DNA from 3 places in the Thiomicrorhabdus xiamenensis genome. Region 1 is predicted to be linked to each of the others. Evidence: predicted binding sites of a transcription regulator. Region 1 holds the regulator's gene; each other region holds the start of a gene.
The links. Region 1 encodes PhoB, which activates phosphate uptake and scavenging genes when phosphate is short. Its sites were predicted from a motif close to GNNTGTCATAAAACTGTCANAT; they were not measured.

Region 1 (2,272 bases):
GTCAAAGGCGTGCGCAATTCATGCGAAGCATTGGCTACAAAGTCGCGGCGAATCTGCGCCAGCTGATACAACTCTGTTATATCCGTGGCAATCAACAGACGGTGATTTTCAAAATAATTAATGATCTTGACTTCAAAAATCCGCGACTGATCCAGGGTCAGAGTAATGGCACGGCGGTAATCGCCAGATTTCAGATATTCCAGAAAATCCGGTTGTCGGATAATCGCCTCTATCCGGCGTCCGACATCCTGACGAAGCAGGCCAAGCATTCGCGTCGCAGGCTCGTTAAGCCATTCGATATAGTGATTCTGATCAATCGAAACCACCGCCGACGGCAGTAGCATCGAAGCCGCCTTAAACTGCTCGGATTTATAGAAGTTCAAATCCGCGTGCTTTTCCAGAGCGCGCTGCTTCTTCGAAACCTGATAGGAGACTTCGCTCCACAAACCGGTCAACGGCGGATGCGCATCAATACTGGTACCCTGAATCCATTTTTCGAAGCGCCGTACACTCCATAAATGACGGCCGATATACAAAACGACAAAACCGGCTGAGGTTGAATACCACCAGCCGGTCAGCCAGGCAAATCCGAAAGCAAGCCAGAGAGCCCCAATGACCCAGGTCAGCTCGCGTTTAATTCCACTTGTTAACAATCAGCTTATTCCTCAACAACTGAAAAACGATATCCCGAACCACGAATAGTCTGAATGTAATTATCCACTCCGACGGGTTCCAGAAGCTTGCGCAAACGACGAATATGCACATCGACAGTACGTTCTTCGACCACGACATTCAGCCCCCAGACCTGATCAAGCAGCTGAGTTCGAGAGAACACCCGGTTCGCATGCGACATAAAAAAGTTAATCAACTTAAATTCAGTCGGCCCCAACTTAAGTTCTTCACCATCGACATAGAAACGGTGGCTTTCAATATCCAAACACATACGACCGGCAATAATCTGCTGCCCGTCGTTCGCGCCTACAGCACCATGCTGGCGGCGAAGAATGGCATTCACTCTCGCAACCAAAGCCCGCGGAGAGAAGGGTTTAACGACATAGTCATCGACCCCGGCATCAAAACCTTGAACCTGAGCCTCTTCCTCGCCCCGCGCAGTCAGCATGATAATCGGCATATCGCGGGTCTGATCATTCTGACGCAGCTTCTGCGCCATAGTCACTCCGGAAATTCCCGGCAGCATCCAATCCAAAAGGATCAGATCCGGTGTTTTATCCAAAGCCAGGCGCATGCCCTGCTCAGCATTATCGGCTTCTTCGACCCAAAAACCCGACGAGCTTAGCGTAAATTTAAGCATATCGCGGATTGCGGCTTCATCTTCAACAATGAGAATCGTTTTTTGACTCAAACCTCTTCTCCAAACAGTAAAATAACGTCTCTATTCCTGTGACAAAATTCTTGCCATAGTCTCTTCATCAAGATCACGCACATCTTGACCTTTAACCAGATAAGCCACGCTTTCACCGATGTTCAAGGCATGATCTGTAATACGCTCGGCAGCACGAACCGCCATCAGCATACGCAACTGCAAATCTACCTTATCGGCAGTGTCAGAAGCAAGCAATTCCGCCTTAATTGCCTCAACCGCCTGATGAAGGACTTCATCCATGCGCTCTTCTTCATGATAGATCGACATCACATCGGTCGTATCCAAACGGGAGAAACCATTCAAAGCGGTTTTAATCATCTGGCTGCTCGCCGCCATCAGCTGACGCAGATGAGTGTAGGCGGGCATAGATGAGCAGTCACCACCAAGCGTACACTGCTCCATTGCCATTTTGGCAATTTTGACCGCTTCGTCGCCCATACGCTCAAGATCCATCGCAATGCGAATCGCCATCACAATTAGACGCAAGTCAGATGCTGTCGGCTGCTGTCGAGCCAGAACCGTCGCGCACAGACGGTCGATCTCCATCTCGCCGCGGTTAATATTTTCATCCTGCAACATGGCGGCTTTCGCCAGTTCGATATCATTGTTCTCCAATGCACGGTTCAGATCCGCCAGCTGCTGCTCGACCAGACCGCCCATTTCCAAAACTTCATTAAACAGAGCCTCAATATTGCGGTTCATCTGTTCTGAAATATGGGTGTTAAATTCATCACGATTCATAATTTTCTCCTCCCGCTAAAATTAACCGTAACGGCCGGTAATATAATCTTCGGTACGCTTCACCTGCGGATTGGTGAACAAAGTGTCCGTATCGGTATATTCAATCAGCTCACCCATATACATAAAGGCCGTGTAATCCGAGACACG
Region 2 (2,272 bases), 1.0 Mb from region 1:
TTCGACGACAGCAGTAACCTCTTTGCCGTTCTGCGCCGCCTTCATCAGCGCTTTGATAATATCCGAATCTTCACCGGTACGGTATAGCGTCATGCGAATCGCCAGAACGTCAGGGTCCTTGGATGCCTCTTTAAGGAAGTCGATAACCGGCGTAAAGGCCTCATAAGGGTGGTGCAACAGAATGTCTTTCTGCGCGATACGGGCAAACAGCGAGTCGTTTTTCTTCTGGCGTGTAAACAGTTTGAAGGCCTTTTTAACGCTTTTCTTGGTCAGTTGTCGCTGGGTGTAAGGTTCGAACTGCAAATCCGGGCGGTTGACTCTATCCGGCAGAGCGCTCAGGCGGTGCAGGTTAACCGGACCATTGACCTGATAGAGCGCTTTTTCGGTCAGGTTGAAACGGTCCAGCAGGTAGTCCACCATATGCGGAGGACAGTTGTCCGCGACTTCGAGACGGATTGCGCCACCATAGTCTCGTGTAGAGAGTTCGCCACGCAGAGCGCTCATGATATCGTCAACCTCTTCTTCGTCGATAAAGAGGTTGGTGTTACGGGTGACACGGAACTGGTAGCAGCCGGTGACCGTCATTCCCGGGAAAAGCAGCGACACATTCGCGTGCAGTACCGAAGAGAGGAAGACAAAGTCGTTATCACCTTCTGTCGCTTCAGGCGGAAGTTTAATAATACGTGGCAATGAACGCGGGACCGGAACGATTGCCAGGCCGTTTGAGCGTCCGAAGGCGTCGGCACCTTCCAGAGAAACAATGAAATTCAAACTCTTGTTCAGAACACGCGGGAAAGGGTGCGACGGGTCAAGTCCAACAGCACTCAGAACCGGCTGTAAAGACTGGATAAAGTACTCTTTAATCCATGCCCGCTGGGTATCATTCCAGTGGTTGCGGCGTAGGAAATTGATGTTTTCCTTCTGTAGCTCCGGAATCAGGATATGGTTCAGCGTACTGTACTGTTGCTCGACGATCTCGTGTGCCGTGTCGGAGAGCATGTCGATCGCTTCGTTCGGATCCATTCCGTCCGGGCGGGTCAGGGTGCCCGGCTGATTGGCCACTTCATACAGACTGGCAAGACGGACTTCGAAGAACTCGTCCATGTTACTGCTGGAAATACACAGGTACTTAAGGCGTTCCAGTAACGGGATATCCGGGTTTTTAGCTTGGGCCAGAACCCGGCGGTTAAACTCCAATAAGCTTTGTTCGCGGTTGATATAGCGAGGGTAGTCGGTGGCAAGAGGTGGTAGATCGTTTGCGCTCATAGAGTAGGTCCCTGAAATCCCTTATTTGAGTATTAAAAAGTGATTAATGTCGGGTGCCGTTTTTCCACTGTTTCATCTACGTAAATACGGCACAATTTTCTATTCTAGCGCACTTGAATGACGCTGTAGTCGAAGAAATTGTGAAATATTTATGGCTGAGATCAGTCGCTTTAAATGAGAAAGGTTGCGAGCTTTATTGCTGTTTGTCGGGATTCTGTTGTTTGGATTTTTTCTGCGCATCGCAAGAACAGGGCGGAACGGGGTCGATTCCACCGGGGTTCCCTGGATGGCAGCGGCTGATGCGTTTGATCGCCAGCCAGGAACCTTTGATGACACCATGCGTTTTGAGAGCTTCGATGGTGTAATTGGAGCAGCTTGGATAGAAGCGACAGCGTGGTCCGAGCAACGGGCTGATAAAGAGTTGATAAAAGCGGATGATGGCGTAAAACAGCCAATAAACAGGATTCCATTTCATTGTTTAGATTTGCGCTCTTTGTTGCATGGCCGCTGTCCTTTTCCGAGTCGTCAGGCTTAGTTTCTTAAAGCGCGGTAGGTTGCGCTCTGATAGAAATTCTCGGCATGTTCGGTCAGCCAGACTTCCAAATCGTCACTCTTAAGTGGTTTGCTGATGACAAAGCCCTGAATGTATTCACACTGCCTCTCTTCGAGGAAGTTCAGTTGTTTGAGTGTCTCCACGCCTTCCGCGACAACCCGGACGTTCAGGTTGTGCGCCAGATGCAGAATCGCTTCACTGATGCTGATATCTTCTTCATCCATTGGCAGGCCGTCGATAAAACTTTTATCGATTTTGAGAATGCTCAGAGGGAAGCGCTTCAAGTAGCTCAAAGACGAGTAGCCGGTGCCGAAATCGTCAACGGCCAGCTCGAAGCCGAGTTTTCTGAGTTCCCGTAAAAGCTTGATGTTGGTATCGGCGTTTGTCATTACGGTACTTTCGGTCAGCTCGATTTCCAAAAGGCGGTTCGGAACGTCCGCCTCTTGCATTTTA
Region 3 (2,272 bases), 190 kb from region 1:
TTCGGGGCCAAGCCCCTGTTTCGATTTAGAAGGAATAAACGGATATGAGTTGCCAAGATAAAAACACCTACTCAACTTTTTGTCAGGGTCACAATAATGCAATGAAAGAGCCGATGTTCTTTGGACAAAATGTGAATGTGGCGCGTTACGATCAGCAGAAATATCCGTTTTTTGAAAAATTGATCGAAAAGCAACTTTCCTTCTTTTGGCGCCCTGAAGAAGTAGACATCTCAACCGACCGTTCCCAGTATTCGCAACTGCCGGAAAACGAGCAGCATATCTTCGTCAGCAACATTAAATACCAGACCCTTCTGGACTCGGTTCAGGGACGCAGCCCAAACGTCGCGTTGCTGCCTCTGGTATCCATTCCTGAACTGGAAACCTGGATCGAAACCTGGGCCTTTTCGGAAACGATTCACAGTCGCTCCTATACGCACATTATCCGCAATATCTTCACCAATCCGTCCGAAGTATTTGACGATATTGTCGATAACGACGAAATCACCAAGCGCGCACTGGCTGTCACCTCGCACTATGACGAACTGATCGCCTTGACCAACAAAATGTACGCCGAAGAGATTGACCTGAATGACAATCCGGAATTCCGCAAACAGATCAAGAGCCAACTTTATCTGACCATGGTTTCGGTCAATGTTCTGGAAGCCATCCGTTTCTATGTTTCCTTCGCCTGCTCATTCAGCTTTGCCGAAAGATCGCTGATGGAAGGTAACGCCAAAGTCATCAAACTGATTGCCCGCGATGAAGCTTTGCATCTTTCTGGAACCCAGAACATCCTTAATCTGATGGCCGATGGCAAAGATGACCCTGAAATGGCTGTCATCGCCAAAGAACAGAAGGAAGCGGCCATCGAAATTTTCCGCTCTGCAGCGCAACAGGAAAAAGAGTGGGCCGAATACCTGTTCAAGGACGGCTCGATGATCGGTCTGAATGCCAGCATTCTCAAAGAGTATGTCGAATACATTACCAATGTGCGCATGAAAGCGCTGAATCTGGAACCGATTTTCGAAAACCGCAGTAATCCGCTGCCATGGATGAATAACTGGCTGGTCAGCGATAATGTACAGGTCGCTCCGCAGGAATCGGAAATCAGCTCCTACCTTGTAGGGCAAGTCGACTCCAAAGTCGATACCAACGACTTCAGCGACTTCTCCCTATAAGGGTTACACTTCTCATTTTCCGTCGGCGGCAGAGTTTCTGCCGCCTCTCTCCCCCCGTCATAAATTTTTCACCTAGCTGTGACATAAGCGTCATTCGTGCTCACTAAACTGGCCGAATGAAACGATGTTATTTAGCTTTTTTACGCCACGCACAGTACGAACAACAGCCGCAGACGCCAAGCGCCCTACAACCCTACGGATTGACTGAAGAAGGGTTTGCGCAAAGCCGCAAGGCCGCCAAAGCGCTGCAAAAACTGATCAAGCACCAAAAGTGGCAACTTTACCCAAGCATTTACAGCTCGAATCTGTTGCGCTCCTGGCAGACTGCCACCGAAATCAAGCACCAACTCAAACAGTCCTGTCAGATAGAAACGACCTCTGCGTTGAACGAGCGTTCCGTCGGTGCTCTGGCCAATCTGACGCTTGAACAGATTGAAGCAGTGATTGACCAGGATCCTCGGTTCGCACCTCTGCCACCGCACTGGAAAAGCAATTCCGACTTCTGCCTGCCGGTAGACGGTGCCGAATCCCTTATGCAGGCCGGCACACGTGTCAGCCAGTTCATTCAACAGACTGCTCTTCAGGTCATGGCCAACAGCGAGTCGAATAATCAGTTGATCGTAATGGTCGGCCATGGTGCAGCCTTTCGTCATGCCGCCTATAAACTCGGTCTGCTGGAAAAAGCGGAGATCGGTCGTTACTCAATGCACTATGCGCAACCGATGGTTTTCGAATGCCGCCTAAAGGGACACCAACTGGAAATCGACCTGCTCGCCGGAAAATGGAAAGTGCGTCAGGAAGAAGAACGCCCTGATTAAACGGATCGCAAAATTTTAGTGGAGGACTTCTGATGAATGCCCTGACAGAAAGTTGGTCGACTGCCAACGAATTCAATCCCCCTCACCGCTGGCAGACGCCGGGAAAAGATATCTACTTTTTCTGCGACCTGCATGCCGATGCCGACGCTCTGCTCAACTCCCTGAAATTAAGCGGACTGATCGAACAGCGTTCGACTCATGAAACGCTTTATCTTTCACCCGGCGCAGAAAACGCTCAGATTCTGATCGGCGGGGACTGCTTTGACAAAGGCCCGA

Region 2: the regulator PhoB is predicted to act here: its motif matches at 1,405-1,426, upstream of ppk1 (polyphosphate kinase 1).
Region 3: the regulator PhoB is predicted to act here: its motif matches at 1,231-1,252, upstream of HQN79_RS09915 (histidine phosphatase family protein).

Annotation. Positions count from the first base shown of each region.
Region 1 is NZ_CP054020.1:1,958,570-1,960,841, forward strand. It holds gene phoR (phosphate regulon sensor histidine kinase PhoR) at 1-653, opposite strand, end outside; gene phoB (phosphate regulon transcriptional regulator PhoB) at 659-1,363, opposite strand; gene phoU (phosphate signaling complex protein PhoU) at 1,394-2,125, opposite strand; gene pstB (phosphate ABC transporter ATP-binding protein PstB) at 2,147-2,272, opposite strand, start outside.
Region 2 is NZ_CP054020.1:402,094-404,365, forward strand. It holds gene ppk1 (polyphosphate kinase 1) at 1-1,266, opposite strand, end outside; gene yidD (membrane protein insertion efficiency factor YidD) at 1,460-1,741, opposite strand; gene HQN79_RS01845 (bifunctional diguanylate cyclase/phosphodiesterase) at 1,798-2,272, opposite strand, start outside.
Region 3 is NZ_CP054020.1:2,145,721-2,147,992, forward strand. It holds gene nrdB (class Ia ribonucleoside-diphosphate reductase subunit beta) at 45-1,178, shown strand; gene HQN79_RS09915 (histidine phosphatase family protein) at 1,295-1,996, shown strand; gene HQN79_RS09920 (metallophosphoesterase) at 2,029-2,272, shown strand, end outside.